3 regions of the Bradyrhizobium sp. SZCCHNS2022 genome follow, and region 1 is predicted to be linked to each of the others. Evidence: predicted binding sites of a transcription regulator. Region 1 holds the regulator's gene; each other region holds the start of a gene.
What was found. The regulator PhoB, encoded in region 1, activates phosphate uptake and scavenging genes when phosphate is short. The targets are predictions, from matches to a motif close to TGTCATNNANCTGTCAT.
Positions count from the first base shown of each region.

Region 2: phnC (phosphonate ABC transporter ATP-binding protein) is a predicted target of PhoB. The motif match lies at 7,077-7,093, and genes of this name have one in related genera.
Region 3: QXZ94_RS08470 (DUF47 domain-containing protein) is a predicted target of PhoB. The motif match lies at 2,232-2,248, and genes of this name have one in related genera.

Region 1 covers NZ_JAUHHZ010000001.1:7,303,147-7,313,818, reverse strand. The annotation lists gene QXZ94_RS32655 (nickel-dependent hydrogenase large subunit) at 1-1,551, opposite strand, end outside; gene QXZ94_RS32650 (hydrogenase small subunit) at 1,573-2,676, opposite strand; gene QXZ94_RS32645 (nickel-dependent hydrogenase large subunit) at 2,899-4,338, opposite strand; gene QXZ94_RS32640 (HupU protein) at 4,335-5,351, opposite strand; gene QXZ94_RS32635 (HoxN/HupN/NixA family nickel/cobalt transporter) at 5,365-6,459, opposite strand; gene QXZ94_RS32630 (trypsin-like serine protease) at 6,637-7,953, opposite strand; gene phoB (phosphate regulon transcriptional regulator PhoB) at 8,094-8,801, opposite strand; gene phoU (phosphate signaling complex protein PhoU) at 8,818-9,534, opposite strand; gene pstB (phosphate ABC transporter ATP-binding protein PstB) at 9,563-10,384, opposite strand; gene pstA (phosphate ABC transporter permease PstA) at 10,381-10,672, opposite strand, start outside.
Region 2 covers NZ_JAUHHZ010000001.1:3,696,395-3,707,066, reverse strand. The annotation lists gene QXZ94_RS16490 (ABC transporter ATP-binding protein) at 1-623, shown strand, start outside; gene QXZ94_RS16485 (ABC transporter permease) at 620-1,486, shown strand; gene QXZ94_RS16480 (acetamidase/formamidase family protein) at 1,519-2,442, shown strand; gene QXZ94_RS16475 (SDR family oxidoreductase) at 2,470-3,225, shown strand; gene QXZ94_RS16470 (mechanosensitive ion channel family protein) at 3,347-4,459, shown strand; gene QXZ94_RS16465 (DUF1045 domain-containing protein) at 4,477-5,178, opposite strand; gene QXZ94_RS16460 (alpha-D-ribose 1-methylphosphonate 5-triphosphate diphosphatase) at 5,185-6,372, opposite strand; gene QXZ94_RS16455 (chloramphenicol acetyltransferase) at 6,369-7,031, opposite strand; gene phnC (phosphonate ABC transporter ATP-binding protein) at 7,210-8,016, shown strand; gene phnD (phosphonate ABC transporter substrate-binding protein) at 8,089-9,021, shown strand; gene phnE (phosphonate ABC transporter, permease protein PhnE) at 9,115-9,999, shown strand; gene phnE (phosphonate ABC transporter, permease protein PhnE) at 9,996-10,672, shown strand, end outside.
Region 3 covers NZ_JAUHHZ010000001.1:1,895,310-1,905,981, reverse strand. The annotation lists gene QXZ94_RS08480 (peptide chain release factor 3) at 1-387, opposite strand, end outside; gene QXZ94_RS08475 (inorganic phosphate transporter) at 527-1,534, opposite strand; gene QXZ94_RS08470 (DUF47 domain-containing protein) at 1,546-2,190, opposite strand; gene QXZ94_RS08465 (branched-chain amino acid ABC transporter permease) at 2,335-3,303, opposite strand; gene QXZ94_RS08460 (branched-chain amino acid ABC transporter permease) at 3,305-4,168, opposite strand; gene QXZ94_RS08455 (ABC transporter substrate-binding protein) at 4,245-5,468, opposite strand; gene QXZ94_RS08450 (ABC transporter ATP-binding protein) at 5,511-6,257, opposite strand; gene QXZ94_RS08445 (ABC transporter ATP-binding protein) at 6,250-7,005, opposite strand; gene QXZ94_RS08440 (ArsC family reductase) at 7,332-7,688, opposite strand; gene QXZ94_RS08435 (hypothetical protein) at 7,908-8,108, shown strand; partial or broken gene QXZ94_RS08430 (hypothetical protein) at 8,159-8,365, opposite strand; gene QXZ94_RS08425 (histidine phosphatase family protein) at 8,444-9,034, opposite strand; gene QXZ94_RS08420 (oxygenase MpaB family protein) at 9,169-10,146, opposite strand; gene QXZ94_RS08415 (glutathione S-transferase N-terminal domain-containing protein) at 10,143-10,672, opposite strand, start outside.

The sequences.
Region 1 (10,672 bases):
GATCTTGATCCAGTGCGCCAGCGCGCCGCGCGGTGCCTCGGTGAAACCGTAGCCCTTGGCCTCCTTGGGCCAGCTCTCCGGCTTCCACTTCTCCACATTGGCGGTCGAGGAATCGCCGGCCTTGATGCGCGCCACCAGCTTGTCCTGGAAGTAGCGCATCTGGTTCGCCGCCCATTCGCATTCCAGCGCGCGCGCCGCGGTGCGGCCGAGCGTCGAGAACAGCGCCGTCACCGGCAGATTCAGCGTCTTGAGGAGCTTGTCGGTCGGCTCCTTGAATTCCGGCTTGTTCTGCGCATAGCCGATGATGTAGCGCGCCAGCGGCCCGACCTCGACCGCGTTGCCGCGCCAGCGCGGCGCCTTGATCCAGGAATACTTGCCGCCCTCGTCGAGCTCCTTGATATCGGTCTTGGTGCCCTTGGCATTCGGACCGAGCTGATAGTTCGGCTCGGTGATGCCGTCCCAGGGATGCAGCCCCTTGGTCTCATCGGGGTACTTGTACCAGGAGTGCGTGACGAACTCCTGGATCTGCTCGGGATCGCCGTGGTCGATCGGCATGACCTCGTTGAGATTGCCGTTGAGGATCACGCCGCGCGGCAGCTTGAGGTTCTTGGCCGAATAGTCGTTGGCGTTCTCGGGGATGTCGCCATAGGACATCACGCTCTTGCCCGACAGTCCGCCGCCATACAGCCAGTCCTTGTAGAACGAGCCGATCGCCGCCACGTCGGGCAGGTAGACCTTCTGCGTGAACTCGATGCAGCGGTCGATGATCGACGAGACGAGATTGAGGCGCTCCATGTTGATGGCGCCGACGGCGCCGGTGCCGTCGACATTGATCGCGCAGGGAACGCCTCCGACCAGCCAGTTCGGATGCGGGTTCTTACCGCCGTAGATGGTGTGGACCTTGACGATCTCCTTCTGGAAGTCGAGCGCCTCCAGATAGTGCGCGACCGCCATCAGATTGGCTTCCGGCGGCAGCTTGTAGGCGGCGTGGCCCCAATAGGCGTTCTTGAACGGGCCGAGCTGACCGGACTCGACGAACTTGGTGAGCCGGATCTGCAAGTCCTTGAAATAGCCGGGCGAGGACAGCGGCCAGTCGGAGATCGACTGGGCGAGCGCCGAGGTCGCCTTCGGGTCGGCCTTCAGCGCCGAGATCACGTCGACCCAGTCGAGCGCATGCAGGTGATAGAAATGCACGAGATGGTCGTGCACCTGCAGGCACAGCTGCATGATGTTGCGGATCGAGTTGGCATTGTCGGGGATCATGATCCCCAGCGCATTCTCGACCGCGCGGACCGAGGTCAGCGCATGCGTACCGGTGCAGACGCCACAGATCCGCTCGGTGAACGCCCAGGCGTCGCGCGGATCGCGGTTGCGCAGGATAGTCTCGATGCCGCGCCACATCGTGCCGGTCGAGACCGCGTTGCGGATCACGTTGTTGGAGTCGACGTTCACCTCGACGCGCAGATGGCCTTCGATGCGCGTGAGCGGATCGACGACGACGCGCTTGCCGGAATTGTCGAGATTGAAGCCGTTGGGAGTCTGGATGCCCATCGTTGCCTGCCCTGAACTGAATTAATGATCTTGCTTTGCGCTGTCCTTGGCGTCGTCTCGCTTGCCGGCGAGCCGCTTCACCGCCGTCACGGCGGCATGCGCCGCGACCGCAGCTCCCACCGTGCCTGCGGCCACCATGCCGACCTGGTCGGCGTTGCGCTCGATGCCGAACTGCTTGATGTTGGTGAGGCGATCGTAGAACGAGCCCTTGTCCCAGAAGCCGTCCTCGGAGCAGCCGATGCAGCCGTGGCCGGACTGGATCGGGAACGACACGCCGCCGTTCCAGCGCACCGTCGAGCAGGCGTTGTAGGTGGTCGGGCCCTTGCAGCCCATCTTGTAGAGGCAGTAGCCCTTGCGCGCGGCCTCGTCGTCCCATTCCTCGACGAACTGGCCGGCATCGAAATGCGGCCGGCGATAGCACTTGTCGTGGATGCGCTGCGAGTAGAACATCTTCGGCCGCCCCTGGCGGTCGAGTTCTGGCAGCTTGCCGAAGGTGGTGATGAAGGTGACGACGCCGGTCATGACTTCCGCGATCGGCGGGCAGCCCGGCACCTTGATGATCGGCTTGTTGGTGATGACCTTGTCGATCGGCGTCGCCTGCGTCGGATTCGGCTTCGCCGCCTGTACGCAGCCCCAGGACGCGCAGGCGCCCCAGGCGATGATCGCCATCGCATCCTCGGCCATCACCTTCAGCTTCTCGACGAACGGCTTGCCGCCGTCGATGCAGAACATGCCGCCTTCGTTGAGCGGCGGATTGCCCTCGACCGCGAGAATGTACTGCCCCTTGTACTTGGCGCGGGTCTCTTCGAGGATCTCTTCGGCCTGATGGCCGGCGGCCGCCATGATCGTGTCGTCATAGTCGAGCGAGATCATCGACAGCACGGCATCCTTCACCAGCGGATGCGCCGAGCGGATGAAGCTCTCCGAGCAGCATGTGCATTCCAGCCCATGCATCCAGATCACGGGCGTGCGCGGCTTGGTTTCCAGCGCATTGGCGATGCGGCTCGCCGCGACCGGACCGAGCCCGAGGCTTGTCGCGGTGAGACTGCAGAACTTGTGGAAGCTGCGCCGCGTGATGCCCTGCCGCCGGATGACGCTGTAAAACGTTTCGGTCGTCGCGCCCATGAGTCCTCCCCCTGCTGTCGCGTTGGCGATCATCTGATCGCGATCTGGCGGAAGGGGACAGCAAGATGCGGGCCAGCATCATTGCTGGATTTGAATCATAATGATTCCAGACGCTTGGGTTCGGCCTGGCGGCGCAACGATCCGTTCGGAGCCGGATCTTGCGTAACGATCGGAAATCACGCGCTTTGCACCGACAAGCTTGTTTCCGCCTGTCGGCAACGATCAATGCGCGGTGCACACCATGCAGGGATCGAACGATCTGACGACATGCTGGATGCTGACGGCACGCGCGCCGGCATCGCCGACCTCCGTTCCGACCAGCGCCTGTTCGAGCGGACCGGCCACACCATCGGCATCGCGGGGCGAGAAGTTCCAGCTCGTCGGCGCGATGATCTGATAGCGCGCGATATGGCCGGAGCGCACCGCAAGCCAATGGCCGAGGCTGCCGCGCGCGGCCTCCACGAGCCCGACGAAGCTGCCGTCGACCACCTCGCCACCGGTCACGCAGAACGGCTCGTTGAGGCGCAGCGCCTTGATCCAGCGTTCGATCGAGAGCGCGAGCTGCGCCGTCTCGATCAGCCGGGCGATCACGCGGTTGCGGACGTTGCTGCCGTCCACCGCGAGCAGCGCGGCGATCAGCTTCCGACCATCGACCGCCTGTCGCGCGAGGGCACCGACTTCAACCGGCTGGCCGGCCAGGCGCGGCGCCTTGCACCAGCTGTAGGCGTCCGCCTTGTCGGCGTCCGGCAGCGTGCGACTCTCGGCCGGATCGAGCGAAGTCTCGCGCATCCAGGCGTGCGACACGTCTTCCGTGATCCGGTCCGCCGGCAAGGTTTCGATCTGGCCGTCGCGCGTGCGCAGGCCGGCCCGGAAAAGAGCGCGATCGGCGTCGTGATAGGCGCCGAAGCTCATCAGCAGCCCCGGACCGCGGCCGAGCTTGGCGAGATCGAGCGCGTCCGCGATGCGCAGGAACTGCGCGAAGTCACCGCTGCGGCCGTCCCGCCACTGATCGAGCTCGTCCGGTGTCGACAAGGCCAGCACGTTCTCGAGCGTATCGGCAAACACCACGCGTTCGAGAAAGGCGCGGAACGACGCGGCGATGGCGTTGAGCCGGACGCGCTCGCCGAGCTCGATCGCCCGCGTCGTGCCGCCGGGCTGGAACGCGAGGCTGTGCGGCCATTTTCCGGCGATTACGCCCATGATCTCCAGCAGCCGCGCCCGCGCAGGCAACGCCTCGCGCGCAGCGCCTCCCTTGGTTGCGGTGAAACGCTCGGCCGCCGCGTCGTGCCAGGCGTGCCCGGCATAGGCGCCGCGGGCGAAGTCCGGCATGAAGAAGATGTAGAAGTGGGTGAGATGATCGGCGGCGTTCTCAGCCGCATGCGCGATGTTGGTCGCGAGGGTGCCATTGGGCGCCGGCACAACGCCCATCGCCTGACCCAGCGCGTTGGCTGCGGCGATCGACTGCGAGACCGAGCAGATGCCGCAGATGCGCGGCGCGATCACCAGCGCGTCGAGGGGCGGACGTCCTTCGAGGATCTGCTCGAAGCCGCGGTAGAGCGGCGCCGTCACCTCCGCGCGCGCGACGCAGCCGCTCTCGATGTCGAGCCTGACCTCGAGGTCACCCTCGACGCGGTTGAACGGGCCGACCGTGATCCGCGTCATGATCTGCGCTTGTCACTGGGCCGGCTCGGCGGCACCACGACATGATCGGCGGTCGCGTTGACGCGCACGCGGCGTGGCGTCGCCGATTTCGACAGCGCCGCCAGCGCGACGAACCAGGCCTTCGGCATGTCGGTCGGAAGGCCGACCGGGATGCCGGCGAGCTTGGCCGTCTGCAGATAGTTCTGCGCGCTCTCGAATCCGGGCGACGTGCAGGCGATGCAGGCATAGCCGCCCTTGGTGCAGGAGCCGCCGCCGTTCCAGGAGCGCTGATTGCAGTCCCCGACCGCCTGCGTCGCACGGCAGCCGAGATGCTCCATCAAGCAGCCGCGCTCCGACATCACTTCCGCGCTCGCCTTGAACTCGTAGAACTCGTTGCGCGAGCAGCCGTGATGGGCGAGGTGATTGGCGATGAAGGTCGGCCGACCGACTGCGTCGAGGCCATCTGCCGTGAGATCGCCCGAGGTGAGCGCCAGCAAGCTCTCCATGATCCAGCCCGGATGCGGCGCACATCCGGCAACGTTGATGACGGGCAGCCCGCGCCTGGAACGGAAGCCGGCGCCCAGCGCGCCGCCGATGTCGCTGCTCTCGAACTGCAGTCCGACCGCGTCCGTCGGATTGATGCCGGCGGCGGGAATGCCGCCATAGGCCGCACAGCTGCCGACGGCGACGACGTAGTCGGCCAGCGGCGCCAGATCGAGCAGCCAGTGATAGATCGAGCGGCTGGTACCGGCGAGCATGTTGAAGCGGCCCGTCAGATCAGGCCCGCGTGCAACCGAGCCCTCGAGGACCAGCAGATCGAGCCGCTCACGGCCGTCCCGGATGGCCTCCAGCATTCCGACGACTTCGTCGCCGGTCTGCTCGCTGACGGAAGGATGCCAGATCAGATCGATACCGGACTGACGCAACTCGTCGAACCAGCCTGACGCGCCGCTCTCCAGGATCGACATCGTGCAGCCGCCGCAGCTTGCGCCCTGCAGCCACAGCATCCTTGTCATTGCCTCCGAGCCGGCCATCGTGAGGTCTGCCCTATCTTGCGCCGTGCGCTCCGCTTGGCATCACCGTCGGATTTAGCGCTGCGACGCGAACGGTGGCAAGCGCGTCGCCCGGGGCGCCCCCGGAACCGCGCCGGTGGCGGCTGATCAACGCGGATCCCGCCCAGATCAGTCCGAACAGACCGATGGCAGCGATCCCGAGATCGCCAAGACTGTCGCCGACCTCGATCGCCCCCAGCCCGAGCCGCGGCGCCAGCAGCGTGACGGTCTCCACGCCGCCGATCACCAGCGCGATTGCAACGGACGCGCCCGTGATCACCAGATTATAGCGCCGCTTGCGGGCCGGATCGGTCAGCGCCCAGCGATAGGCGCCCGTCATCAGCATGCTGTCGGCGGTATCGACGGTGGCCATCGCCGCCGCGAACAACACCGGGAACACCAGCACATGAGCGAGGCTCGCGCCGCGCGCCGCCTCGGTCGCCGACAGGCTCAACAGGCCGATTTCGCTGGCAGTGTCGAAGCCAAGCCCGAACAGGAAGCCGAGCGGGTACATGTGCCAGGCGCGGGAGACGATGCGAAGCACGGGTCGCAACAGGCGAATCAGGATGCCACCCCCGGCGCCGCCGGCGTTCGGCTGGGCCGCGCGGCGCCAGAGCTTCACGAACAGCACCAGATTGACGACCGCGATCAGCAGCAGAAAGCCTGCCGAGACCGACGTTCCGATCGTTCCGCCGATTGCCCGGATCGTACTCTGCTCGCTCAACAGGTCAGCGCCGGCAACGAGGCTCACCACGATGGTCGCGATCACCACGACGCTCGAATGGCCGAGGGCGAAGTAGAGTCCTGCAGCGCGCGGCTTGTCGCCATCCTCAACCAGCTTCCGCACGACGTTGTCGATGGCGGCAATGTGGTCCGCGTCGACCGCGTGCCTGAGGCCGAGCAGCCAGGCCAGCAGCGCCGTGCCGACGATCGCGGGCCGGTCGGCGTAGAGGGCGAAGGCCCACGCCCAGGCAAGCGCGTTGGCCAGCACGAGGCCGGCGAGCAGCGCGACGGTCGAGCCACCCGCCCCCGTGAACCAGGCTGGGATCCGGCGGGCGGGGGGAGGATGATCAATCGGAAAAATTGTCATACTCACCAGGAGAGCAAGACCCGCGCCATTCGGCAAGAGCAGTGTCCACCGGCGAGAATCATCTCGAATCCAGCCGTGCGGGACAGTGCTTCCCAGACCAGCCCCCCTCCCTTGGCAACCCGCTATCCGGTCACGCACAAACCTTGACCAGTGGCTGCCGCCTCCGCCGTTCTCCCCTCACCGCGCCGAGGCGCTCTGCGCGGCGATCTCGCGCCGCACGGTCGTCTCGAACTGGCTTGCCGGCGCGGCGAACATCAGCCGGGTCTCCTCGTGGAACGCCGAGAAGATGCCGACCACGGCCGGCTCACCGCCGATCTCGGCCATGATTGGCGAGCCCGAATAGCCGAAATTGGCCAGGCAATGCACGGTCAGCAGCTTGGCGTCCTTGGTCATCCCCGCGCTGCAATTGCGCTGGCCGGTCGGCGAATAGCGCCGCTCCTGGCCATAGCCGATCTCGGAGATGGTGCCGGCCCTGGTTGCGGCGACCAGCTCCTCACGGCTCAGCGCCCTCACCGCCACCGGCTTCGACGGCAGGGCGTCCTTCAGGATGATCAGCGCCCAATCGGCCGGGGAGCGGTCGAGCGACCATCGGTCGTGCTGAGTCGGAACGAACTCGGGCGCGACGATCAGCCGTTCGGCGATCGATGAGGCGGCCGGTGTGCCCCTGTTCATGCCAGCCAGGAAGCGGACGTTGCCGGGATTGACCTGCGCGAGCCCGTTGAACACGCAATGCGCGGCGGTGAGCACGACGCGCGGCGCGATCAAGGTGCCGGTACACCAGCCGCCGGTCGAATACTGCGCCACGGTGACGACGCCGATCGACGAGGCCGGCCAGGAGGTCGGGTCCACGACCTCGCCGATGTGCCGGTCGAGTCCGAGCAACTGCTCGGGACGCGGGTTGGCCACCCCGGCATCCGCCGATTCGAATCTCGGCTTCCAGCTCGCGATCATCGCCTGCGCCTGGACGCGCTGCGCCTCGGTCAGCTTGACCCGCTGCACGTCGCGGCCGGCCGAGCGCACGCCGTTGCGGCCGGCCATCACCAGCCAGGCATAGCCCTGCACGAGGTCCTGGCTCACGCCGCGGCCGTCGAGCATCATCAGACCGAGCATGTATTGCGACTGGGCGAAGCCTTGGGCTGCAGCGCGGCTGAACCAGCGGCCGGCTTCGCCGTAGTTGCTCGCGACACCCTCGCCGTTGACGTAGGCGATGCCGAGATAGTGCTGGGCGACGGCGAGGCCCTGGTCCGCCCCCTTGCGATACCAGGCCAGCGCCTCGGCCGCATTGCGCGGCTGGCCCCAACCGAAGGCGTGCATGAAGCCGATGTCGAACTGCGCCCGCGCATCGCCCTTGGCGGCGAGCGGCAGCAGGCGGCGCAGCGCAACGTCATGCTGGCCGTTTCCGGCGGCGGCGACGGCGTCTTCGAGCTCGGCGGCCGGTGCACCGGCCAGGCTGCCGAGCAGCACGGCAAGACTTGTGATGATCGTCTTGAGCAAGGGCGTCCGCTGGAACCAAAACACGGGCCCTTCAGCACACTCGATCAAGACGGCGGCGGCGTGGCGGAAAGCGGACCGCGGTGTCCTTAATCCGGCCTGCTCGCCTCTCACACCTGCACGTCCCTCACACCTGCCGCTCCTTATGCCTGCTCGCTCTTGGCGAACCGATCGTCCAGCGCATAGCCCGCGCCGCGCACGGTGCGGATCGGATCCTGCTCGCGACCCGGATTGAGCAGCTTGCGCAGACGGCCGATGTGCACGTCGACGGTGCGCTCGTCGATATAGATGTCGCGGCCCCAGACGCTGTCGAGCAACTGCTCGCGGCTGAACACGCGGCCGGGATGCTCGAGGAAGAATTCGAGCAGACGGTATTCGGTCGGGCCGAGGTCGATCGGCCGGCCCGAGCGCGCGACGCGGCGCTTCTCGCGGTCGAGCTCGATGTCGCCATAGGACAGCACGGTCGCGAGCCGCTCCGGGCTCGCACGCCGCAGCAGGCCCTTCACGCGCGCGAGCAGCTCCGGCACCGAGAACGGCTTGACGATGTAGTCGTCGGCGCCGGTCGCAAGCCCGCGCACACGCTCGCTCTCCTCGCCGCGCGCGGTGAGCATGATGATCGGCAGCTGCTTGGTCTCGGACCGCGCCCGCAGCCGCCGGCACAGCTCGATGCCGGACAGGCCCGGCAGCATCCAGTCGAGCACGACGAGATCGGGCACGCGCTCCTTGAGCCGCGTGTCGGCCTCGTCGCCGCGCGCCACGGTCTCGACCTCGTAGCCTTCGGCCTCGAGGTTGTAGCGCAGCAGCGTCGTCAGCGCCTCCTCGTCCTCAACCACCAGAATTCGCGCGCCCATGTCGAAATCGTCTTTCTCAGTTGCCGGGGATCGTGGTCGCGAAGCTGGTCATGTCGCCCTTCGGGCGCTTGTCCATGATCTGCTGGCCCTCGATCATATAGAAAACCGTCTCAGCGATGTTGGTGGCGTGGTCGCCGATCCGCTCGATGTTCTTGGCGCAGAACATCAGGTGGATGCAGAACGAGATGTTGCGCGGGTCCTCCATCATATAAGTGAGGAGCTCGCGGAACAGCGAGGTGCAGATCGCATCGACCTCCTCGTCGCCCTTCCAGACCGTCATCGCCGCCGGCAAATCATGCGCGGCATAGGCATCCAGCACCGTCTTGACCTGCGACTGCACCAGGTCGGTCATGTGCTCCAGGCCGCGGATCAGCTTGAGCGGATGGAAGTCGCTCTCCAGCGCGGCGACGCGCTTGCCGATGTTCTTGGCGAGGTCACCGATCCGCTCCAGATCGGTGGCGACGCGCATGGCGCCGACGATCTCGCGCAGATCGACGGCCATCGGCTGACGGCGGGCGATCGTCAGCACCGCGCGCTCCTCGATGATGCGCTGCAGCTTGTCGACCTCGGCGTCGGCGGCGACCACCTTCTGGCCGAGCGCCACGTCGCGCCGCACCAGCGCATCGACGGAATCGACGATCAGCCGCTCGGCGAGGCCGCCCATCTCCGACACCAGCCGGGTGAGATCCTGCAGATCGCTGTCGAACGCCTTGGCGGTATGTTCACTGGCCATGTTGATCTCCTGAAGAATGCTGTCGGCGTCAGCCGAACCGGCCGGTGATGTAGTCCTGGGTCCGCCGATCGCTCGGCGAGGTGAAGATCTTGCTGGTCTCGTCGAACTCGATCAGCTCGCCGAGATACATGAAGGCGGTCTTGTCGGAGACGCGCGCCGCCTGCTGCATGTTATGGGTCACGATCGCGATCGTATAGTTCTCCGCGAGCTCCTGGATCAGCTCCTCGACCTTGGCGGTCGAGATCGGGTCGAGCGCCGAGCACGGCTCGTCGAACAGGATCACCTCGGGCCGGACGGCGACGGTGCGGGCGATGCACAGGCGCTGCTGCTGGCCGCCGGACAGCGACAGGCCGGAGGCGTTGAGCTTGTCCTTGACCTCGTTCCACAGCGCGCCGCCGCGCAGCGCCTTCTCGACGCGGTCGTCCATCTCGGACTTCGAGATCTTCTCATAGAGCCGGATGCCGAAGGCGATGTTCTCGTAGATCGTCATCGGGAACGGCGTCGGCTTCTGGAACACCATGCCGACCCGCGCGCGCAGCAGATTGAGATCGAGCTTGGGATCGAGGATGTTGGTGTTGTCCAGCATCAGCTGGCCGGTGGCACGCTGGCCCGGATAGAGGTCGTACATCCGGTTGAAGATGCGCAGCAGGGTGGACTTGCCGCAGCCGGACGGGCCGATGAACGCCGTGACCCGGTTGGTGCCCAGCGTCAGGTTGATGTTCTTCAGCGCGTGGTGATCGCCGTAATAGAAGTTCAGGTTGCGCGCGGTCACCTTGGCCGGCGCCTCGGGGAGCGGCTGGCCGTGGAGCGCGTGATTGGGCTGACTGACGGAGACGGACAGTTCGGTCATTTCGTTTTCCTCTCGGCGCCGAGAATGCGTGCACCGACGTTCAGGGCGAGCACGGCCAGAGTGATGAGAAGGGCTCCGCTCCAGGCCAGCTGCTTCCAATAGGCATACGGGCTCTGGACGAAATTGTTGATGGTGACGGGCAGGTTCGCCATCGTCTTGGAGAGGTTGAGGCTCCAGAACTGGTTCGACAGCGCGGTAAACAACAGCGGCGCGGTCTCGCCGGCGACGCGGGCGGTCGCCAGCAGCACGCCGGTGATGAGGCCGGAGCGCGCCGCGCGGTAGGCGATG
Region 2 (10,672 bases), 3.6 Mb from region 1:
TCCTGAATACGCTGTGCGGCCTGCTCGCGCCCGATGCCGGCCGCATCCGCTGGCATGGTCGCGAAGTCGCGGGCCAACCGCAGAACGTCGGCTACATGCTGCAAAAGGACCTGCTGCTGCCGTGGCGGACCGCGCTCGGCAATACGATGCTGGGGCTGGAGATCCGCGGCATGCCGTCGGGTCAGGCCGAGGACCGCTGCCGGGCCATGCTCGACCAGCTCGGTCTGCACGGCTTTGCCGACCACTATCCAACGACGTTGTCGGGCGGCATGCGGCAGCGCGTGGCGCTCGCCCGCACGCTCGTCAACGATCCCGATGTTCTGCTGCTGGACGAGCCGTTCGCGGCGCTGGATTTTCAGAGCAAGCTCCTGATCGAGAACGACACGGTCGGTCTGGTCCGGCAGGGACGCCGCTCGCTGCTGCTGATCACCCACGACATCGAGGAGGCCGTCTCGCTCGCCGACCGCGTGATCGTGCTGTCGAAGCGGCCGACGCAGATCAAGGCCGTCTACGACATCGCGCTCGGCGCCGATCGTCACGATGTCATCTCGGTCCGGCAGGCGCCCGGCTTCAGCGACTATGTCCGCAGCATCTGGGCCGATCTCGACGTGGTGCTGCAATGACAGCCGATGTCGACGCTGCGCCGGCTTCCTCGGGGGGCACGCCGACGTCCGTCGGCCCAGCTAAGCGTGCAACGTCCCAAGGGCGGCGCTGGCCGCGGCTGCGCAGCACGCTCACAGTGATCGTCACCCAGTTGGTCGTTCTCTCCGCCTTTCTCGCCTTCTGGGAATACATGACCGGGCAGAACAAGGCGGCCGCCTTCATGTTCGGCTCGCCGTCGGCCATCTTCAAGTTCCTGTCGCAGATGGCCTATGACGGCAGCCTGTGGCGTGACACCTATGTCACCGGCCTCGAGACCCTGCTCGGCTTCTTCGTCGGCAACTGCATCGGCACCTTGATCGGCCTGTCGTTGTGGTATTCGCGCTTCGTCTCCCGCGTCGTCGAGCCGTTCGTGATCGCGCTCGGCTCGATCCCGATCATTGCTCTGGCGCCCATCATCATCATCTGGTTTGGCACCGGCCTGATCTCGAAGGTCGCGATGTCGACCCTGTCGGTCGTCATCGTCGCGCTGGTAACCTCCTACAAGGGCGCGACGGGCGTCGATCCGGATCAGATCAACCTGTTTCGCACGCTCGGCGCCTCCAAGTTCCAGATCTTTCGCAAGCTGGTGGTCCCGGCGTCGCTGGCTGATATCTTCGCCGGCCTGAAGCTGACCGTCGGCTTTGCTCTGATCGGCGCGATCGTCGGCGAGTTCATGTCATCATCCGAGGGGCTCGGGCACGCCATCTTCAAGGCCGGCTCGCTGTACATCATCCCAAAGGTCTTTGCCGCACTGGTCGCGACCATCGCGCTGGCGCTGCTGCTGACCTTCGCGGTCGGCAAGATCGAGCAGCTGCTGATGCCGTGGCAGAGGCAGCAGCGATGAAGAATCCATGTCAGACATAGCGGGGAGCGATCATGTCACGACGGGTCGGCAAGGCCGGCAACATCAAATACGCGCTTTCAGGTGACGAGGCCTTCATCGCGGCCGTCGATCCCGGCGAGATCTTCGTCGTCGAGTGCGCGATCAACGTCAATGACGGCACCATCCGCGCGCTCGGCCAGCAGCTGGTCGAGAGCGACGTGACGCTGCCTTACGTCAATGGCGCCACCGGACCGATCGAGGTCCGCGGCGCCAAGGCCGGCGACATGCTGCGGCTCGACATCATCGACATGGAGCTCGACCGGCTCGGCTTCACCGCACTGTGGCCGGGCATCGGCATGTTTCCGGACTGGGTCCGGCGCAAGGAGTTCGGCATCCAGACCCGCGTCGTGGCCGTCGAGAACGGGCACGTCTTGTGGAACGAGCATGTGAAGCTTCCGGTTCGCCCGATGATCGGCGTCGCCGGCGTGGCGCCTGTCCATGGCGCCGTGCTGACGGTCGACAACGGTCCTCACGGCGGCAATCTCGACGTCCAGGAGATCACCTCGGGCAACTCGGTGTTCTTCCGCGTCAACAAGGATGGCGCGCATCTCTTCCTCGGCGACTGTCATGCGATCCAGGGCGACGGCGAAGCCAATGGCATGGGTGCAATCGAAATCGCGGCCAACCTCACCGTCAAGGTGTCGCTCGACAAGGCGCCGGCGCGGCTGAACCATCCGCGCATCGAGACGCCGACGCATATCTGCACGCTCGGCTGCGCGCGCCCGCTCGAGGACGCGATGCGGATCGCGTTCGAGGAGATGATCAACTGGCTCGAGGATGATTGGAAGATCCCGGCGCCGGAGGCCTACATGCTGCTCGGCCAGATCGCCGAGGCCCGCTGCACCCAGGTGGTGAATCCGAAATACACCTACATCTGCAAGGTCAGCAAGACCTTGCTCGCCGGCTATTACGGCTGACGCCGTACATTCGAGAAGGAGAACATCATGGATCTAGGATTGGCCGGCAAGAGCGTGCTGGTGACGGGCGGCAGCAAAGGCATCGGGCTTGCGATCGCCGAGTTGTTTGCCGTCGAAGGCGCCAACGTCGCGATCTGCGCGCGCGATGCCGAAGCGGTCGGCCAGGCGGTCACGAAGCTCGCGGCGAGGGGTGTCAAGGCGTGGGGACAGGGCATCGACGTGGCCGATCCCGTCGCGCTGAAGGACTGGGTGGACGGCGCGGCCAAGGAGCTCGGCGGCGTCGATTGCGTGGTCTGCAATGTCAGCGCGCTCGCGGTCGGCGATTCACCGGAGACCTGGGAGAAATCGTTCCGCACCGACATGATGCACACGGTGAATTCCATCGCGGCGGCCGTTCCGTATCTCGAAAAGTCGACAGCGGCTTCAATCAGCATCATCTCCAGCGTGTCCGGATTCGAGGTCGACTTTGCCGCGGGATCCTATGGCGCGATCAAGGGCGCGTTGATCCATTATGCAAAGGGGCTTGCTCACCAGCTCGTCGGCAAGGGCATCCGCGTCAACGCGGTCTCGCCAGGCAACACCTATTTCGAGGGCGGCATCTGGCAGAATATCGAGAACGGCTCGCCGGACCTATTCAAGACCGCAATGGGTTTGAATCCCACCGGACGCATGGGAACCGCAGAGGAAGTGGCTTATGGCGTGGTGATGCTGGCCAGCCCGCTGGCGAGCCGAATCTCGGGAACCAACCTCATCATTGACGGTGCGCTGACCAAGGCGGTGTAAGCCCGTCGTTACGGTGGCAGGCGAGCCATGCAGCCGACGAATGCTGCACTGCGGCTGCCGTCCGACTCTCCCTGCGATCTCACGAGTTGAGAGCCCTTGAGGCCGCAAGGGAGAGCAAGGCATGCAGGCACTCGTGCAGCAGCTGACCGGTATCGTCCCGGACTGGATGATCGGGCCGGGCTTGATCATCGGCGCCATTCTCGGTGCGCTGCTCGTCTACAATATCGCGCGCGCCCTCGTGAAGCGGGCGATCGGCAGCCGGAACTCGATCCTGCTTCCCATCCTGCGGAGGACCGCGGGACCGGTGCGGCTGGCTCTCTGTCTGGTGGCCGTCGCGCTCGTTCTTCCGCTGGCGCCGCTGAACGAAGGATGGCGCCGCGCGCTCGCGCACCTGTTCGTGGTGGCGACGATCGCGCTGGTCGGCTGGATCACGATCCGCGTCGTCGACATGGTCTCGGCGCGCTACATGCAGCGGTTCCGTGACGACATCACGGAGAATTTCCTCGCCCGCAAGCATGTGACGCAGGTTCGCGTCTTCAAGCGCGTGATCGACACGTTGATCATCATCGTCGCCGTCTCGGCGGCGCTGATGACCTTCGATTCGGTCCGGCAATATGGTGTCAGCCTGTTCGCATCCGCTGGCGCCGCCGGCCTGATCGTCGGTCTCGCCGCACGGCCCTTGCTCAGCAACCTGATCGCGGGCGTGCAGATCGCGGTCACGCAGCCGATCCGCATCGAGGATGCCGTCATCATCGAGAACGAGTGGGGCTGGGTCGAGGACATCGCCTCGACCTATGTCGTGATCAGGCTGTGGGATTGGAGGCGGATGGTGGTTCCGCTGTCCTATTTCATCGAACGTCCGTTCCAGAACTGGACGCGAGATGCGGCCTCGTTGATCGGCTCGGTGGTTCTGCACGTGGACTATGCCGCGGACGTGCCACGCATCAGAAGGCGGCTGGAGGAGGTCGCGAAGGAGTCGAAGATCTGGGACGGCGCCGTGGTCAATCTGCAGGTCGTCGATACCAATACGCGCACCATGGAATTGCGGGCTCTGGTGAGCGCCCGGAACGCGCCGCAGGCGTGGGACCTCAGATGTGAGGTCCGCGAGAAGCTCATTGCCTTCCTGCAGCGGGAGATGCGCGAAGCCTTGCCGCGTGACCGCGCAGACATTTCGCCACCGCTGTCGGTGTTCGATCCGCAGTCGCCGCCGCATTTCGCGGCCGCGCCGAACTGACCGTGGCTCGGCCGACGCTATGCGGCCGTGATCGGCCAGCTGCCGATGATGCTGAAGCGGCTGCTCGCGCTCGGCTGCCGGAACAGTGCGATCCGATCAATTGCCAGCGTGGAAAGCTCAAGGGTCGCGAAGCGGTCCTGGAGCATCGACAGGATGGGACGGCGCCGCATGTCGGAAAGCCGGCATGTCAGCGTCATGTGGAAGCGGAAATCCTCCATGACATAAGGATAGCCCCAGCGGTCGAGGTGATCGCGCTGCCGCGGCGTCAGCAGGTCAGGCTTGCGCCGCGCCCGGTCCTCCGGCGACATCGCGGCACGGAACGGCTCGAACGCCGTGACGGCAGCGGCCGCGAGCTCCTGGAGTGCAGGTGACGCGTCGCCGGGAATGACGGCGATGAAACCGCTGATCGCATCGACGACCGGACGGATGAGCGGAACGGCCCGAGGTGCTGCGGCGAAGCTGGCGCAGGCGTCACAGAGCTCGGCTTCGGCGCGTGCGTCGGTAAGTGCAAACGGCGCCTTCAACGTCGCGTGGAAGCCGTATTTGCGAGCGTCACCCGTGAGCTCGGTCCAATCCGGGACGGCGTCGCGTATCTCGCTCGGAAACTCCCGTTCACCGCCGGTCCAGGCATCGTAGCCAAGCAGGCCGGCGCCGAATTCCGCCAGGGCGGTGTCAGCCGCCGGCGTGTAGTAGATTGCGTAGCGGGCGATGGCGGTCATGATGCGCTACTCGGCCGCCGCGGCGCGAGGCGCAGCGTTGGTGCTGAGCCGAGCGGCCCCCGTGATGTGGACCAGTCGCCCCGCCGCGATCACAGCGACGACGCGCGGACGCGTCGGTATGCTGTCGTCGACGAGGATGATGTCGGCACGCTGGCCTGTCGCGAGCGTGCCACGGTCCGACAGGCCCGCGGCATGCGCAGGACCAGCCGAGATCAGGCTCCAGGCCCGCGACAGGGGAAGAACGCCGTCGGCGGCGAGCCGATAGGCTGCCAGCAACGGCGCTGGATAATAGTAGTCGGAGGCCAGCACCGAGCACAGCCCCTTGGCGATCATGTCGCTCGCCTTGGTCCAGCCCGTGTGACTGCCGCCGCGGACGACGTTGGGGGCGCCGAACACGATCGCATCGCCGCCTGCGGCGGCTTCGCGCGCGGTCTCCTCATTGACCGGGAATTCTGCGATTCCCACGCCCTGTTCCCGAAAGGCACGGCGCATCTCCGGACTCTCGTCGTCGTGAGACAGCATGCGGATGCCGGCCGCGCGGCCGGCCGCGGCAAGGCGGGCGATCGACGCCGGAACGGCATCGGCCCGTGAAACGATGCGCGCGACCAGGCGATCGAAGTCGCTGCCGGACATTCCCGTGCGATCCACCATGCGCTGGCGCTTGTGCGGCTTGTCCAGGCTCGCCACGGTGGAGTCCATATGGTCGTTGAAGGCGAACAAGTCGATGCGCCGCGCTGCAAGCAATGCGAGGATCTCGTCCTCGTCATCGAGATTGTAGGTCTCGTGACGCAAATGGAAGCGGGTATCGGCAGCGAGGCGCGGCCGCAGAGCTTCGATCGCCTCGAGCAGATGGCGCGCGTTCGCAGCACTTCGCAGGCCCGGCTCCCACGACCAGGTGGTCGCATGGAAGACCGTGGTGATGCCGTTGCTGACGGCCTGGCGGTCGCTATCGACCAGAGCGACGTCGATCGGAAAATCCACGCCTGCGCGCGGCATCATCTGCCGCTCGAAGGCGTCACCATGAATATCGACGATGCCGGGCAGCACCGTGAGCCCGCTCGCATCGAGATCGAGTCCGGTACGCGGTGTAGTCGTGTCGATCCCGGCAATCACGCCCCGCGAGAGGATCAGCGATGCGTCGACGAGCTCGGAGCCGATCAGGCACTTGCCGCCCGAAACAAAGATGTCTGTCATGGCGTGGCACTCTGCCGCAGCTGAACGCCGTCGTCGAGAGCTGCCTCGTATTTGTCCAGGAAGTCGGCGATCTCCAGGCGCCGGAAGTCCGGCAAGGCCGCGCGCAGTGCGTCGTGATCCCAGTCCCACCAGGCGAGGCGCCGCAGACGCTCAGCGATGTCCTCCGGGAAACGGCGCTTCAGGAGACGCGCGGGATTGCCGGCGACGATGGTATAATCGGGCACGTCCTTGGTGACGATGGCGCCGGCCGCCACGACGGCGCCCGTGCCGATGTTGCGTCCTGGCAGCACGATCGCACCATGGCCGATCCAGACATCATGACCGATGTCGACATGGTGTTGGCGTCGCCAGGCGAAGAAATCCGCATCGTCGGGTTCGCCCGGGAAATATGCGCTGGCGCGATAGGTGAAATGCGCCTGGGTCGCGCGATGCATCGGGTGATTGCCTGGATTGATCCGGGTCATCGCCGCGATCGAGCAGAACTTTCCGATCGTCGTGTAGGTGATTTGTGCATCGTTGACGACGTAGGAGTAGTCGTCCATCGCCACCTCGTTGAGGATGGTGCGGGCACCCACTTCGCAATAGGCGCCCAGCCTCACGTCGTGGAGGGTTGCGGTGGGATCGACGGTGGGATGGATTGAAAGTGACTTGCCGGCCATGTCTCGTCTGCTTCTGGAGGTTCTCGGATGTCTAAGGTGCTCACTATGACGGTTGCGTGACGGGCGGATGACCGGGGCGTCGCCGATGTGGATGAGCAGGCGAGCGTGAGCGCATTGTCACATAACTGTTGAATCCAGACGCTAGCGGTAGCGCGTCACGAGGCGTCTGGAGCTTGCAATGCTGGTGGTAGATGGTTTGACGTGCCGGTTCGGTGCGAAAGCCGCGGTCGACAATGCGTCCTTCGCCATTGCGCCCGGCAGCTTCGTCGGCGTGATCGGGCGGTCCGGGGCCGGCAAGTCGACCTTGCTGCGCTCCATCAACAGGCTCAGTCCCGTCAGCTCCGGACGGGTTTTGTTCAACGACCTCGACGTGACGGCGCTGCGCGGGCGCGACCTGCGCCAATGGCGTGCGCGCTCGGCAATGATCTTCCAGCAGTTCAACCTCGTCGGCCGGCTCGACGTGCTCACCAACGTGCTGATGGGACGGCTGGCCGAAATTCCTTCCTGGCGTTCGCTGGCGCAGCTGTGGCCGGCCGAGGATGTCGCCATCGCGATGTCCGCGTTGGAGCAGTTCGACATGGCCTCGCTCGCCGCGCAGCGCGCCGATCAATTGTCGGGCGGGCAGCAGCAGCGGGTTGCCATCGCGCGTGCGCTCGTGCAGCAGCCCGACATCATCCTGGCCGACGAGCCGATCGCCTCGCTCGATCCCCGCAACACCAAGATCGTGATGGATGCGCTGCTGCGCATCAACAAGCATTTCGGCATCACGGTGGTCTGCAATCTGCATTCGCTCGATCTGGCGCGCAGCTATTGCGACCGCCTGATCGGCATGGCGACCGGGCGCGTCGTGTTCGATGACGTCCCTGCCGCTCTCACCGGCCAGATCGCGCGCGAGCTTTACGATCTGGAAGCCGATGAGGTCATGGATGCTCGCCCCGTGCCGCCGGCAGCCGTTCCGGCCTTTGGCGAGGCCGCCGTCGCCTGAGCCGTATGTATCACAAGTTTCGGCCGCCGCGCGCGACGGTCGCATCGTATGATTGCAGCAAGAGGATAGGTCATGATCAATCGTCGCATCATTCTGGCAGGCGTCGCCGCGCTTGCGTTCACCGCTTCGGCCTCCGCCGCTGACTGGAAGGCGAAATATCCCGAGCTCACCTTCGCCGTCGTTCCGGCTGAGAATGCCTCTGGCGTCACCGAGCGTTGGGCGCCGTTCGTGAGCTATCTCTCCAAGGAGCTCGGCGTGAAAGTCACGCTGCGCATCGCCAACGACTACGCGGCCGTGATCGAAGGCCAGCGCGCCGGCAACATCCACATTGCGAGCTACGGCTCGGCCTCGTTCGCCCGGGCCCGCCTGACGGGGGTCAAGACCGATGCCTTCGCCAACGACATCAATGCCGACGGCAGCACCGGCTATTATTCGGTGTTCTTCGTCAAGGCGAGCAGCCCGTATCAGGAGGTCGAGGACCTCAAGGGCAAGAATCTCGGCTTGGTCGATCCGAATTCCACGTCGGGCAACAATGTGCCGCGCTTCGAGCTCAACAAAATGGGCGTGACCGATGCCGAGACGTATTTCGGCAAGGTGGTCTTCACCGGCAGCCACGAGAATGCGGTGCTGGCCCTGTCCCAGGGGACCGTCGACATCGCAGCCAACCAGTGGACCAGCGACAACGACTCGACGCTGGCGCAGATGCTGACCAAGGGCATGCTGAAGAACGCCGACGGCTCGCCGATGAAGAAGGAAGACTTCCGGATCATTCACAAGTCGGCGCCGATCATCAACGGTCCCTACGCCTACAACACCGATCTGCCGGACGATCTCAAGTCGGCGATTGCCAAGGCGTTCTTCGACGCGCCGACCAAGGACAAGGCGGCGTTCGACCGTCTCTCCGACGGCCAGAAGAAGGGCTTCCATCCTGCCACGACCAAGGATTGGGACGGCACGATCGACCTGATCAAGTTCGTCGACAGCCTGCGCAAGAAGGCGTCCTGATCGTCATCCGATTGTGGCATGAGCCGGGTCCCTGTGGCCCGGCTCATCCTTTGAGAATTGCTTCCACGCTTCGAACAGGGCCAGCATAGTCCGATGGCGGTCGCCGTCTCGATCCTTCCCAGCCAGCAACTCGCGGTGCTGAACGAGGCCTATCGCAAGGCCGTCGCGCGCCGGCGCTGGCGAACTCTGCTCGGAGCTTGTGCGTTCGCGGCCGTGCTCGTCGTTGCCGCCATCGGCGCGGAGGTGAACGTCCGGACGCTCTATGCATATTTTGGCAACTTCGTCGGCTATTTCGACCGCATCTTCACGCTCGACGATGGTCACCGGGTCTGGAGCAATGTCTTCGAGTGGTTCTGGGGCTTCAAGAAGTGGATCAAGCTGCTCGGCGAGACGCTGCTGATCAGCTATGTCGGCACGCTGGCAGGGATGCTGGTCGCGTTCGGCCTGAACTTCCTCGCCGCTGAGAACACCTCGCCTGCGCCGTGGGTGCGCTTCACGGTGCGACGGTTGCTCGAGTTCGCGCGCACCGTCCCCGGCATCGTCTTCGCGCTGATCTTCGTCATCGCCTTCGGCCTCGGGCCGGTGGCCGGTGTGCTCGCGATCGCCGTTCATTCGAGCGGAGCGCTCGGCAAGCTGTTTGCCGAGGTCGTCGAGAACGCCGACATGAAGCCGGTCGAGGGCGTCCGTGCCACCGGGGCCAGCTGGCTCTCCTGCATGCGCTTTGCCGTGCTGCCTCAGGTGATGGCCGGCTTCTCCAGCTATACGCTGCTACGCTTCGAGATCAACGTGCGCGAAGCCTCGGTGATGGGGTTCGTCGGCGCCGGCGGCATCGGCCAGGAACTCGTCGTCGCCGTGCGAAAGTTCTACTATTCCGATGTGAGCGCGATTCTCGTGATGATCGTGGTGACCGTGTTCCTGATCGATATCGCCACCGGCTGGCTGCGCGGCCGGCTGTTCGGCGCGGAGCCGCGAACATGAAGAGCGGCGAGACGCCAGATCCGCGCGTGCTCAGGGAGCGCTATCCACACGTTTTCGAGCGTCCGATGTCGGCGCGCCTTGCGACCCCGGTGGTGCTGCTGGTCGCGCTCGCGGTGTTCGTGTTCGGCCTTATCGATCTGGATTTCTCGCCGTCGCGGATGCTGGCCGGCCTCGGCCAGCTCGGCTGGATCGCCCGGCTGATGCTGCCGCCTGATCCCGGCGCGTCGCTGCCGATCTATCTCCAGGCGCTTGGCGAAACGCTGTCGATCGCGGTGCTCGGCACGACGCTCGCCGCATGCGTCGCCTTCCCGGTCAGCCTGCTTGCGGCGAGAAACGTCATTCCGTCGGCGATCTTCCGCTTTCCGGTGCGCCGCCTGTTCGACACCATCCGCGGCGTCGACACGCTGATCTGGGCGCTGGTCTGGATCAACGTCGTCGGTCTCGGGCCTTTCGCGGGCGTGCTCGCAATCGCGGTGTCCGACTTCGGCGCCCTCGGCAAGCTGTTTTCGGAGGCGATGGAGGGCGCCGACCGCAAGCAGGTCGAAGGCGTGCGCGCGGCCGGCGGCAATGCGCTGCACGAGATCCGCTTTGGCCTGCTGCCACAGGTGCTTCCGGTCATTGCGGGTCAGGTACTCTACTTCATCGAATCAAATACGCGCTCGGCGACGATCAT
Region 3 (10,672 bases), 5.4 Mb from region 1:
GATGCCCTTGGCGGCGTCGATCACCATGACGGCGGAGTCGACCGCGGTCAGCGTACGGTAGGTGTCCTCGCTGAAGTCCTCGTGGCCCGGCGTGTCCAGCAGGTTGAAGACGAGGCCTTCGAACTCGAAGGTCATCACCGAGGTCACGACCGAGATGCCGCGCTCGCGCTCGATCTTCATCCAGTCCGAACGGGTGTTGCGGCGCTCGCCCTTGGCCTTGACCTGGCCGGCGAGGTTGATGGCGCCGCCGAACAGCAGCAGTTTCTCCGTCAGCGTGGTCTTGCCGGCGTCCGGATGCGAGATGATGGCAAAGGTGCGCCGGCGCGCGACCTCGTCGGACAAGGCGGTGCGGGCGGGCTGTTCGGTCGTGACGGTGGTGTCGGACATGAGGCGGCAGGCGTCGTTTCGGGCCAGAGAACGGGCGATGTGTCGGGAGACGCGCGGGCTCACGGCCGCCGCGCGCCCTCCATATAGGCGTTTTGCACCGCAACTCCAACCGGGGAGTTCATCCCCTGCCCGCCCCGGATCAGTGCCGGAGCACCGACACCAGCCAGAAGGTCAGCGCCGAGACGATCGCGGAGGCCGGGATCGTGAAGATCCAGGCGTAGACGATCGATCCGGCGACGTTCCAGCGCACCGCCGAGGCGCGGCGGGCGGCGCCCACGCCGACGATGGCGCCGGTGATGGTGTGGGTGGTCGAGACGGGCACGCCGAGGAAAGTGGCCAGGAACAAGGTGATCGCACCGCCGGTCTCGGCGCAGAAGCCCTGCATCGGGTTCAGCTTGGTGATGCGCAGGCCCATGGTGCGGACGATCCGCCAGCCGCCCATCAGGGTGCCCAACGCCATCGCCGCCTGGCACGACAACACCACCCAGAACGGCACCGTGAACTGCTCGCCGAGATGGCCCTGCGAGTACAGCAGCACCGCGATGATGCCCATGGTCTTCTGCGCGTCATTGCCGCCATGGCCGAGCGAGTACAGCGAGGCGGAGGCGAATTGCAGGATGCGGAAGGCGCGGTCGACGGCGAACGGCGTCGATCGCACCGAGGCCCAGGACACGATCGCCACCAGGATCATCGCCAGCAGCAGTCCGACGAGGGGCGACAGCACGATGGCGAGGATCGTCTTCGACAATCCGCTCCAGACGGCGGCCGAGATGCCGGCCTTGGCGATCCCTGCCCCGACCAGCCCGCCGATCAGCGCGTGCGAGCTCGACGAGGGAATGCCGGCGGCCCAGGTGACGAGGTTCCAGACGATGGCGCCGACCAGCGCGGCAAAGATCACCTGTGCGTCGACGATCGCGGGATCGATGATGCCGGTGCCGATGGTCTGCGCAACGTGCAGGCCGAACACCGTGAAGGCAACGAAGTTGAAGAATGCGGCCCAGAACACCGCATATTGCGGCCTGAGCACCCGGGTCGAGACGATGGTCGCGATCGAGTTGGCGGCGTCGTGCAGGCCGTTCAGAAAATCGAAGGCGAGTGCGACGCCGATGAGGCCGACCAGGATCGGAAGGCCGAGATGAGCATCCACGGCGCGCGCCCCTAGACCTGTTCGATCATGATCGAATTGATCTCGTTGGCGACGTCGTCGAAGCGGTCCGCGACCTTCTCCAGATGGTCGTAGATTTCGGCGCCGACGATGAAGTCCATGGTGTTGGCGTTGCGGTGCTTGAGGAACAGCTCCTTCAGGCCGATGTCGTGGAGATCGTCGACGCGCCCCTCGAGCTTGGTCATCTCCTCGGTGATCGCGGTGATCATCGGCACGTTCTGGCCGATCGCCTGCAGCAGCGGCAGCGCCTTGCCGATCAGATTGGCGCATTCGACCAGCAAAGTGCCCATCTCGCGCATGGTCGGCTCGAACTCCTTCACCTCGAACAGCACCACGGCCTTGGCCGTCTGCTGCATCTGGTCGATGGCGTCGTCCATCGAGGTGATCAGGTTCTTGATGTCGCCGCGGTCGAACGGGGTGATGAAGGTGCGGCGGACGGCGGTCAGCACCTCGCGGGTGATGTTGTCGGCCTCGTTCTCGAATTGGCTGACGCGCTGGCAATGAACGAGAATGTCGTCGCCGCCCTGCAGCATGTCCTGCAGCGCATGCGCGCCCTGGATCACCACCTTGTTGTGGCGGGTGAACAAATCGAAAAACCGCTCCTCCCGCGGGAGGACGGCGCGAAACCAGTGCAACATGGGACGAGGTCCATCGATTCTGGAACGGGCCAGGGCCGGCCCGTCACAGAACTGTCATATCCCGGATCTCGCCGCAGCAGAAGCGGCGGCCGGATCATCCACCGCTTTCTGCCATCTCGCAGGAATTTCCAGCAAATCAATGACTTAGAGGGAACGCTTGAACAGATGGGCGAGTTCCCCGATCACGCCGCGGCGGAAGGTCAGCACACAGGCGACGAAGATGCCGCCCTGGATGACCTTCACCCACTGACCGAAGCCGGCCAGATATTGCTCCATACCCACGATCACGAACGCGCCGACGACGGGGCCGAACACGGTTCCGAGGCCGCCGACCAGGGTCATAAGCACGATCTGACCCGACATCGCCACTTCGACGTCGGTCAGCGAGGCGTTCTGTGCAACGAACACCTTCAACGCGCCGGCCAGCCCGGCCAGCGTCCCCGACAGGATGAAGGCGAGCAACTTGTACTGGTCGGTCTTGTAGCCAAGCGAGATCGCACGCTGCTCGTTCTCACGGATCGACTTCAGCACCTCGCCGAACGGCGAGTTGATGGTGCGAAAGATCAGCAGGAAGCCGCCCAGGAAACCCACCAGCACGACGTAATAGAGCACCGTCGGCTTGGACAGATCCAGGATGCCGAACATCCGGCCCTGAGGAATGCCCTGGATGCCGTCCTCACCATGGGTGAAAGGCACCTGCAGATAGATGAAGTACAGCAGCTGCGACAGCGCCAAAGTGATCATCGCGAAATAGATGCCCTGGCGGCGGATCGAGATGTATCCCGCGACGACCGAGAGGACGAATGATCCGGCCACGCCGACCAGGATGCCGAGCTCCGGCGGCAGGCCCCAGACCTTGAGTGCGTGCGCGCTGCAATAGCCGGCGGTGCCGAGGAACATCGCGTGACCGAACGACAGCAGGCCGCCATAGCCGATCAGCAGGTTGAAGGCGCAGGCGAGCAGTGCGAAGCACAGCGCCTGCATGACGAAGAACGGGTAGAGCCCCGTCCAGGGCACGATGGCAAGCAGCGCCGCCATGATGACGAACACGATCATCTCGTCGCGCATCGCGCGCGGGGTGATCGGCAGGGTCGCGTCGGTGATCGATGTCATGTCAGGCCGCCCGTCCGGTCAGACCCGTCGGCTTCACCAGCAGCACCAGGACCATCAGAACGAAGACCACGGTGTTGGAAGCCTCGGGATAGAAATATTTGGTCAGTCCCTCGATCACGCCGAGAGCAAAGCCGGTGATGATGGAGCCCATGATCGAGCCCATGCCGCCGATCACCACCACCGCGAACACGACGATGATCATGTTCTCGCCCATCAGCGGACGGACCTGGTTGATCGGCGCCGACAGCACGCCCGCGAGTGCGGCAAGCCCGACACCGAGACCGTAGGTGAGCGTGATCATGCGCGGCACGTTGATGCCGAACGCCCGCACCAATGTCGGGTTCTCCGTGGCGGCGCGCAGATAGGCCCCGAGCCGGGTCCGCTCGATCAGGAACCAGGTCGCCAGACACACGACAAGGGAGAAGATGACGACCCAGCCGCGATAGACCGGCAGATACATGAACCCGAGATTCATGCCGCCGCGGAGCTGTTCGGGAATCGCATAAGGCAGGCCGGACGAGCCGAAGAAGTTCTGGAACACGCCCTGGATGATCAGCGCCAGACCGAAGGTCAGCAGCAGGCCGTAGAGATGATCGAGCCCGGCCAGCCATTGCAGCATGGTGCGCTCGAGGACCATGCCGAAGATGCCGACGATGATCGGCGCCAGCAGCAGCGCCCACCAATAGCCGATGCCGCCGAGGTTCAGCAGGAAATAGGCGCAGAACGCGCCCATCATATAGAGCGCGCCATGGGCGAAGTTGATGATGTTGAGCATGCCGAAGATGACGGCAAGCCCGAGACTGAGCAGCGCGTAGAACGAGCCGTTGATCAGTCCAACCAGAAGCTGTGCGTAGAGGGCCTGCATCGTCTTGTTCTATTTTCTCTCGGCGTTTCCTAAAGACAGCGGTGCCGGCGGGGTCAGCCGCCGAGACCGCAGCGGTTCACTTCTTCAACAAGGCGCACGCGCTCTTGTCGAGCGGCGTGAAGGCCTGGTCGCCCGGCACCGAGCCGACCAGCTTGTAGAGATCCCACGGGCCCTTGGACTCCGAGGGCTTCTTCACCTCGAACAGATAGGCGGTGTGGATGGTGCGGCCGTTGGGCTGGATCTCGCCCTTGCCGAACAGCGCATCCTCGGTCGGCATCGACTTCATCTTGTCGACGATCTTGATGCCGTCATGCGGATTCTCGCCGAGCGCGTCCAGCGCCTTGAAGTAATGCGACAGGCCTGCATAGACGCCGGCCTGCACCATCGTCGGCGGCGCGCCGTTCTTCATCCGCTTGGCGAAGCGATCGGAGAACGCGCGGGTCTGATCGTTCATGTCCCAGTAGAAGGTCTCGGTGAAGTTGAGGCCTTGCGCGATGTCGAGCCCGATCGACTTGACGTCGGTGAGGAACAAGAGCAGCGCCGCGAGCTTCTGGCCGCCCTTGGTGAGGCCGAACTCGGCCGCCTGCTTGATCGAATTGGTGGTGTCGCCGCCGGCATTGGCAAGACCGATGACCTTGGCGTTCGACGACTGCGCCTGCAGCAGGAAGGACGAGAAGTCGGAGGTGTTGAGCGGATGCTTGACGCCGCCGATCACCTTGCCGCCATTGGCAGTCACCACCGCCGTCGTATCGCGCTCCAGCGCCGCGCCGAAGGCATAGTCCGCCGTCAGGAAGAACCAGCTCGTGCCGCCCGCCTTGACCAGCGCCTGGCCGGTGGTGTGCGCGAGCATGTAGGTATCGTAGGTCCAGTGCACCGTGTTCGGCGAGCATTGCGCATTGGTGAGGTCGGACGTGGCCGCGCCCGAATTGATATAGACGCCGTTCTTCTCCTTGACGACGTTGTTCACCGCCAGCGCCACGCCGGAGTTGGGCACGTCGACGACGACGTCGACCTTCTCCACGTCGAACCACTGCCGCGCGATCGAGGTGCCGATGTCGGGCTTGTTCTGGTGATCACCGGAGATCACATCGATCTTCCAGCCCTTGGCGGTGAGGCCGGAATCCTCGATCGCCATCTGCGCCGCGAGGGTCGAGCCGGGGCCGCCGAGGTCCGAGTACAGACCGGACTGATCGGACAGCGCGCCGATCTTGACGGTCTTGTCTCCGGCCGAGGCGATGCCGCCGGCCGCGAGAGTGAGCGCCGTACCCAGCAGCAAGGACGCGATGATTCTGCTCTGCATTTCCAACTTTCCAAAATTCCCAAGAAACAGTCGCGGCGCCTGTCAAACGCCGAGATAAGTATGCAACTTGTCCATGTTGGCGGACAGATCGGCATTGGCGAATCCGTCGATGACCTTGCCGTGCTCGACGACGTAGTAACGGTCCGCGACCGTCGAGGCGAAGCGGAAGTTCTGCTCGACCAGGAGGATCGTGAAGCCCTCCTTCTTCAGCCGCGCGATGGTGTGTCCGATCTGCTGGATGATGACCGGCGCGAGGCCTTCGGTCGGCTCGTCCAGCATCAGGAAGCTGGCGCCGGTGCGCAGGATGCGCGCGATCGCCAGCATCTGCTGTTCACCGCCGGACAGCTTGGTGCCCTGGCTCTTCAAGCGCTCCTTCAGGTTCGGAAACAGCTCGAAGATCTGGTCGAGCGTCAGCCCGCCCGGCCGCACCACCGGCGGCAGCAGCAGGTTCTCGCGCACGTCGAGGCTTGCGAAGATGCCGCGCTCCTCCGGGCATAGTGCGATGCCGAGCCGCGCGATCCGGTCGGAGGTCATGCGGATCAGCTGCTGGCCGTTGAACTGAACCGAGCCGGTGCGTTTGCCGATGATCCCCATGATCGACTTCAGGGTCGTGGTCTTGCCGGCGCCGTTGCGCCCGAGCAGGGTGACCACCTCGCCGGCATTCACGTTGAAGTTCATGCCGTGGAGAATGTGGGATTCGCCGTACCAGCTCTCGAGATTCTTGACGTCGAGAATGGTGCTGGTGGCAGCCGCCTGTCCTGGGGTCGTGGCCGTCATCACCTCAGGCATGTCCGGCTCCCAGATAGGCTTCCTTGACGCGCTCGTCCTTGGAGAGCTCCGAATATGGACCTTCCGTCAGCACCTGCCCGCGCGTCAGCACGGTAATGGTGTCGGAGAGGTTGGCGACGACGCTGAGATTATGTTCGACCATCAGGATCGTGTACTTGGCCGAGATCCGCTTGATCAGGGCCGCGATCTTGTCGATGTCCTCGTGGCCCATGCCGGCCATCGGCTCGTCCAGCAGCATCATCTCCGGATCGAGCGCCAAGGTCGTCGCAATCTCCAGCGCGCGCTTGCGCCCATAGGGCATTTCGACTGCCGGAATATTGGCGAACTCGCTGAGGCCGACGTCGTTGAGCAGCTCCAGCGCCCGACCGTTGAATCGGTTCAGCACGCTCTTGGAGCGCCAGAAGTCGAATGACGAGCCATGCTGCCGCTGCAGGGCGACGCGAACGTTCTCCAGCGCGGTCATGTGCGGAAACACCGCCGAGATCTGGAACGAACGAACCAGGCCGAGGCGCGCCACGTCGGCCGGCGCCACGGCTGTAATGTCCTGCCCCTTATAGAGAATCGTGCCGGCGGAGGGCCGCAGGAACTTGGTCAGCAGGTTGAAGCACGTCGTCTTGCCGGCCCCGTTCGGGCCGATCAGCGCGTGAATGGTGCCCCGGCGAATTTTGAGCGAAACATCGCGAACGGCAAAGAACCCCGCGAACTCCTTCGTCAATCCGTGGGTCTCGAGAATGAACTCGTCAGCCAAACAGATTCCCCCCGCGCCGGCGCGTCGCGCGCCTGGCCCTCGCTTCTCTTCCTGTAAGGCGGCTCTGCCGGATGGCTGGACGATTCCCGTCGCCACCCGCGGCCGCTTCGCGCCGGAATATGCCGTCAACCGAGGGAGTTAGGCAAGGCGGAAAGCTGGGCAACGGCGTCGCAAGCCGGCCGATTGACCTTGCGTTGCGCGGGATCTGTAATTCCCGCGTACATAGAACCGGGCATCGCGCCGTCGAATGGACCGGGCGGGAGCCTGCGGGCACGCCGACGGCCGTTCGTCGGCGCAGCCGAAAGTTGCTCGCCGCTGCTGCGCTGCTACTTCGCTGTCCTCACCTCCTTGGCGTAGAGGTCAGGCTTGAAGCCCACCACCCGCTTGCCGCCAAGGTCCAGAACCGGCCGCTTGATCATCGACGGCTGCGCCAGCATCAGCGCGATCGCCTTGCTCCTGGTCAGGCCTTCCTTGTCGGCCTCCGGCAATTTCTTGAACGTGGTGCCGGCGCGATTGAGCAGCAGCTCCCAGCCGACCTCCTCGCTCCATGATTCGAGCCTGGCCTTGTCGATGCCTGCGGTCTTGTAGTCGTGGAAGTCGTAGGCCACGCCGTGATCGTCGAGCCAGGCACGCGCCTTCTTCATCGTGTCGCAGTTCTTGATTCCGTAGATCGTGATGCTCATGCCACGCGTCCTCAACCAATCGTGTCCGACCACGGCGCTTGTCTCATGTTGCGACAATCGGCCCCGCATTTTGCAGTGCGATTCACTCGCTTTTGATGCGGCAGCCGCGGTCCGTTCCGCAGTCGGAATTCACTCCGAGCTTTGCCACGAAAGTGTCGGCTGAGCATTACATTTTCTTCGCATCCCCGGCGTATCTGGCCCACGAACAGGAGACCGCGAATGGGCAAGATCATGGTCCGTTGTCCGCAGACCGGCCGCAGCATCGAGACAGGGATGGAAATGGATGCCGAGCGCTTTCAGCGCATGCCCGTGTTCTTCTCCCGCGCCTACTGCCCCCACTGCCGCACCTACCATGAATGGTTCGCCGCCCACGCCTGGGTCGAAGAGACACGCGACCGCGAGCGCGTTGCGGTGGCGTGATTGCACCCGCAATAACGCATGCCACGCGCGCCGCAGCGACGGACGCGAGATCAAGATAGCAACGCAGCAATATCGTCCTCGGTGAGCGCCTTGCCGATATTGCCTTGGTTGTCGAACAACCGGTCGGCGATCGCCTGCTTGCGCAGCTTCAGCTCTCCGATCTTCTCCTCGATCGTGCCGGCGGTCACCAGCCGATAGACGAAGACCTTCTTGTCCTGACCGATGCGGTGAGCACGGTCGATCGCCTGCGCCTCGACGGGCTGATCCTCGGCCGTAATATCGCGTCGTCCTGCTGACCTGGGGATATTTCCCAGGCGAGCCGCGCGGTCAGTAGTTCACTCGTCCTTCGGATCGCTCTTCAGTGGCTTATCGGAATCACCCGGCATCAGGCAGGGATAGAGTTCGGTGAACTCGAATTCGGTTCCGTCGGCGCCGCGATCGAACTTTAGCACCACATCGAAGCGCTTGCCCGGCCAATGGGTCGGCAACTGGTCGGCGTTGCTGACTGGCAGCCGCGGCAGGATGTCGGAGATGATCGCCTTGTGCTCCCACGCGACCAGGAAGACGCCCGACAGCGGCAGCAAGGCGTCAACCAGCGCCGCCTCCTGCCCCTTTGTGAACGACATATCCGGTTTGGCGAGCCCTAATCGGGCGGCCAGTTCAAGCACCGTCTCATAGGGTCGCCGGCTCGGATCGGAGCCATCCCTGGTGCTATCGGGATCGGCGGCGTAGATCGCCTGCGGCGTCGGATAGGTCGTGCCGCCCAATCCGCTGCCGAACAGCGCCGTCCATGCCCCTGCCCGTTCCCAGCCGAAAATCACGAGCGACTTCGAATCCGGCTTGCCTGTGTGGGTCAGGCCAGGGCCCGTGGTGTCACCGTCCGGCTTTTCGGCATGGCGAATGATCAGGAGCGTGAGCGCGTTCATGGCTTCCTCCGCGTGCTGCCCGCCGGGCCGTCAAGAGAAGCGCGTCCAGCATCGACAGGCGACCGTCGGCAGCGCAGATTACCGCACGCGACACGTCCGCTGTATGAACCCGATCACAACCTGCGACGACGCCCTCAGTGAGCGGGGCGCGGCGCCCGGCGGCCGCCAGCCTCCGCGGCCGGCATCAACGGCTGGCCGATCCAGGCGCGGTTGAGCAGCCGGGTGAATGGCGGACAGGCCTGTCCGCTGATGCGCGCCATCGCCTCCTGATAGGGGCCGACCGTGCGCAATCGCACCGGCAGCAATCCATAGACGCGCGGCAGCCAGATCCGGGCACGCGCGGCACTGCGGCGGTCGCGCTCATCATATGGCAGCGCGAATGCCAGCCGCAGCCGCTCCGGCAGCATCTCCGCGGTCAGTGCGGTGAACCAGCGCGGCGGCCCGATCGAGGTCGCCTCGCCCGAGAAGATGCGCTGGGCGATGTCGCGCGCGGCCGCGCTGACCGTTAACGTCTCCGATTCCATCATCGCGGCCGTGTAGGCCTTGAAGGACGCCCAGTCCGGCGGCAGCTCGTCGCGTGGAATGCCGAACAGGCCGGCGAAGCGCATGGCGTCGCGCCAATATTGCTCGCGCTCGTCCGCGCTGAGCGGCGGACACAGCAGGCCGTAGGACATCATGGCCGTCTCGACCAGCGTGGCGTGCACCCAGCGCAGCGCGTCGACATCGTTGGCGCGATAGCGCGAGCCCGCCGCGAACGGCCCGGCCGTCTCCGTCATCACGCCGTCGACCGCGGCGTGACGCCGGTACAGCCGACGCGCCACCGCGATCGCCTGGTCACGCGTGCCGAACACCATGGTGTAGACGATGCCGAAGGTGCGATGGAAACGGCCGAGCGGATCGGCGAACACCTTCGACTGCTCGGCAATGCCGGCCGCGACCCAGGGATGGGCGAGCTGCAGCAGCAGCGCGCGTCCCGCTCCGAGAAACAACGCCGCCTCGCGATGCACGCGCCACATCACGCTGTCCGGGCCGAGCACGCCGTCGCCTGTCACGGCGGGGGCCGACAGCACCTCGTCGAGACAGCGCTGGAAATCGGCCTCGCTGACGATCACGGCCGTTTGGGGATCTCCAGCCCGCGCTGCACCGCCGGCCGCGCCAGGCCACGTTCGAGCCAGGCCGGGACCTGCTTCAGTTCATCGAAGGCGACCAGCTCGCGCGCGCCATAGAAGCCGATCAGATTGCGGACCCAACCGAGCGTGGCGATGTCGGCGATGGTGTAGTCGTCCTCCATGATCCACTGCCGGCCGTCGAGCCGCGCCTCGAGCACCGAGAGCAGCCGCCTGCTCTCGGCGACGTAGCGCTGCAGCGGCCGCTTGTCTTCGTACTCACGGCCGGCGAATTTGTGGAAGAAGCCGAGCTGGCCGAACATCGGCCCGATGCCGCCCATCTGGAAGTGCAGCCATTGGATGGTCTGCCAGCGCCGCGCCGGATCCGTGGGGAGGAATTTCCCGGTCTTCTCGGCCAGATATTGCAGGATCGCGCCGGACTCGAACAGGCCGAGCGGCTTGCCGCCGGGCCCATCTGGATCGACGATCGCCGGGATCTTGCCGTTCGGATTGAGCGACAGAAACTCCGGCG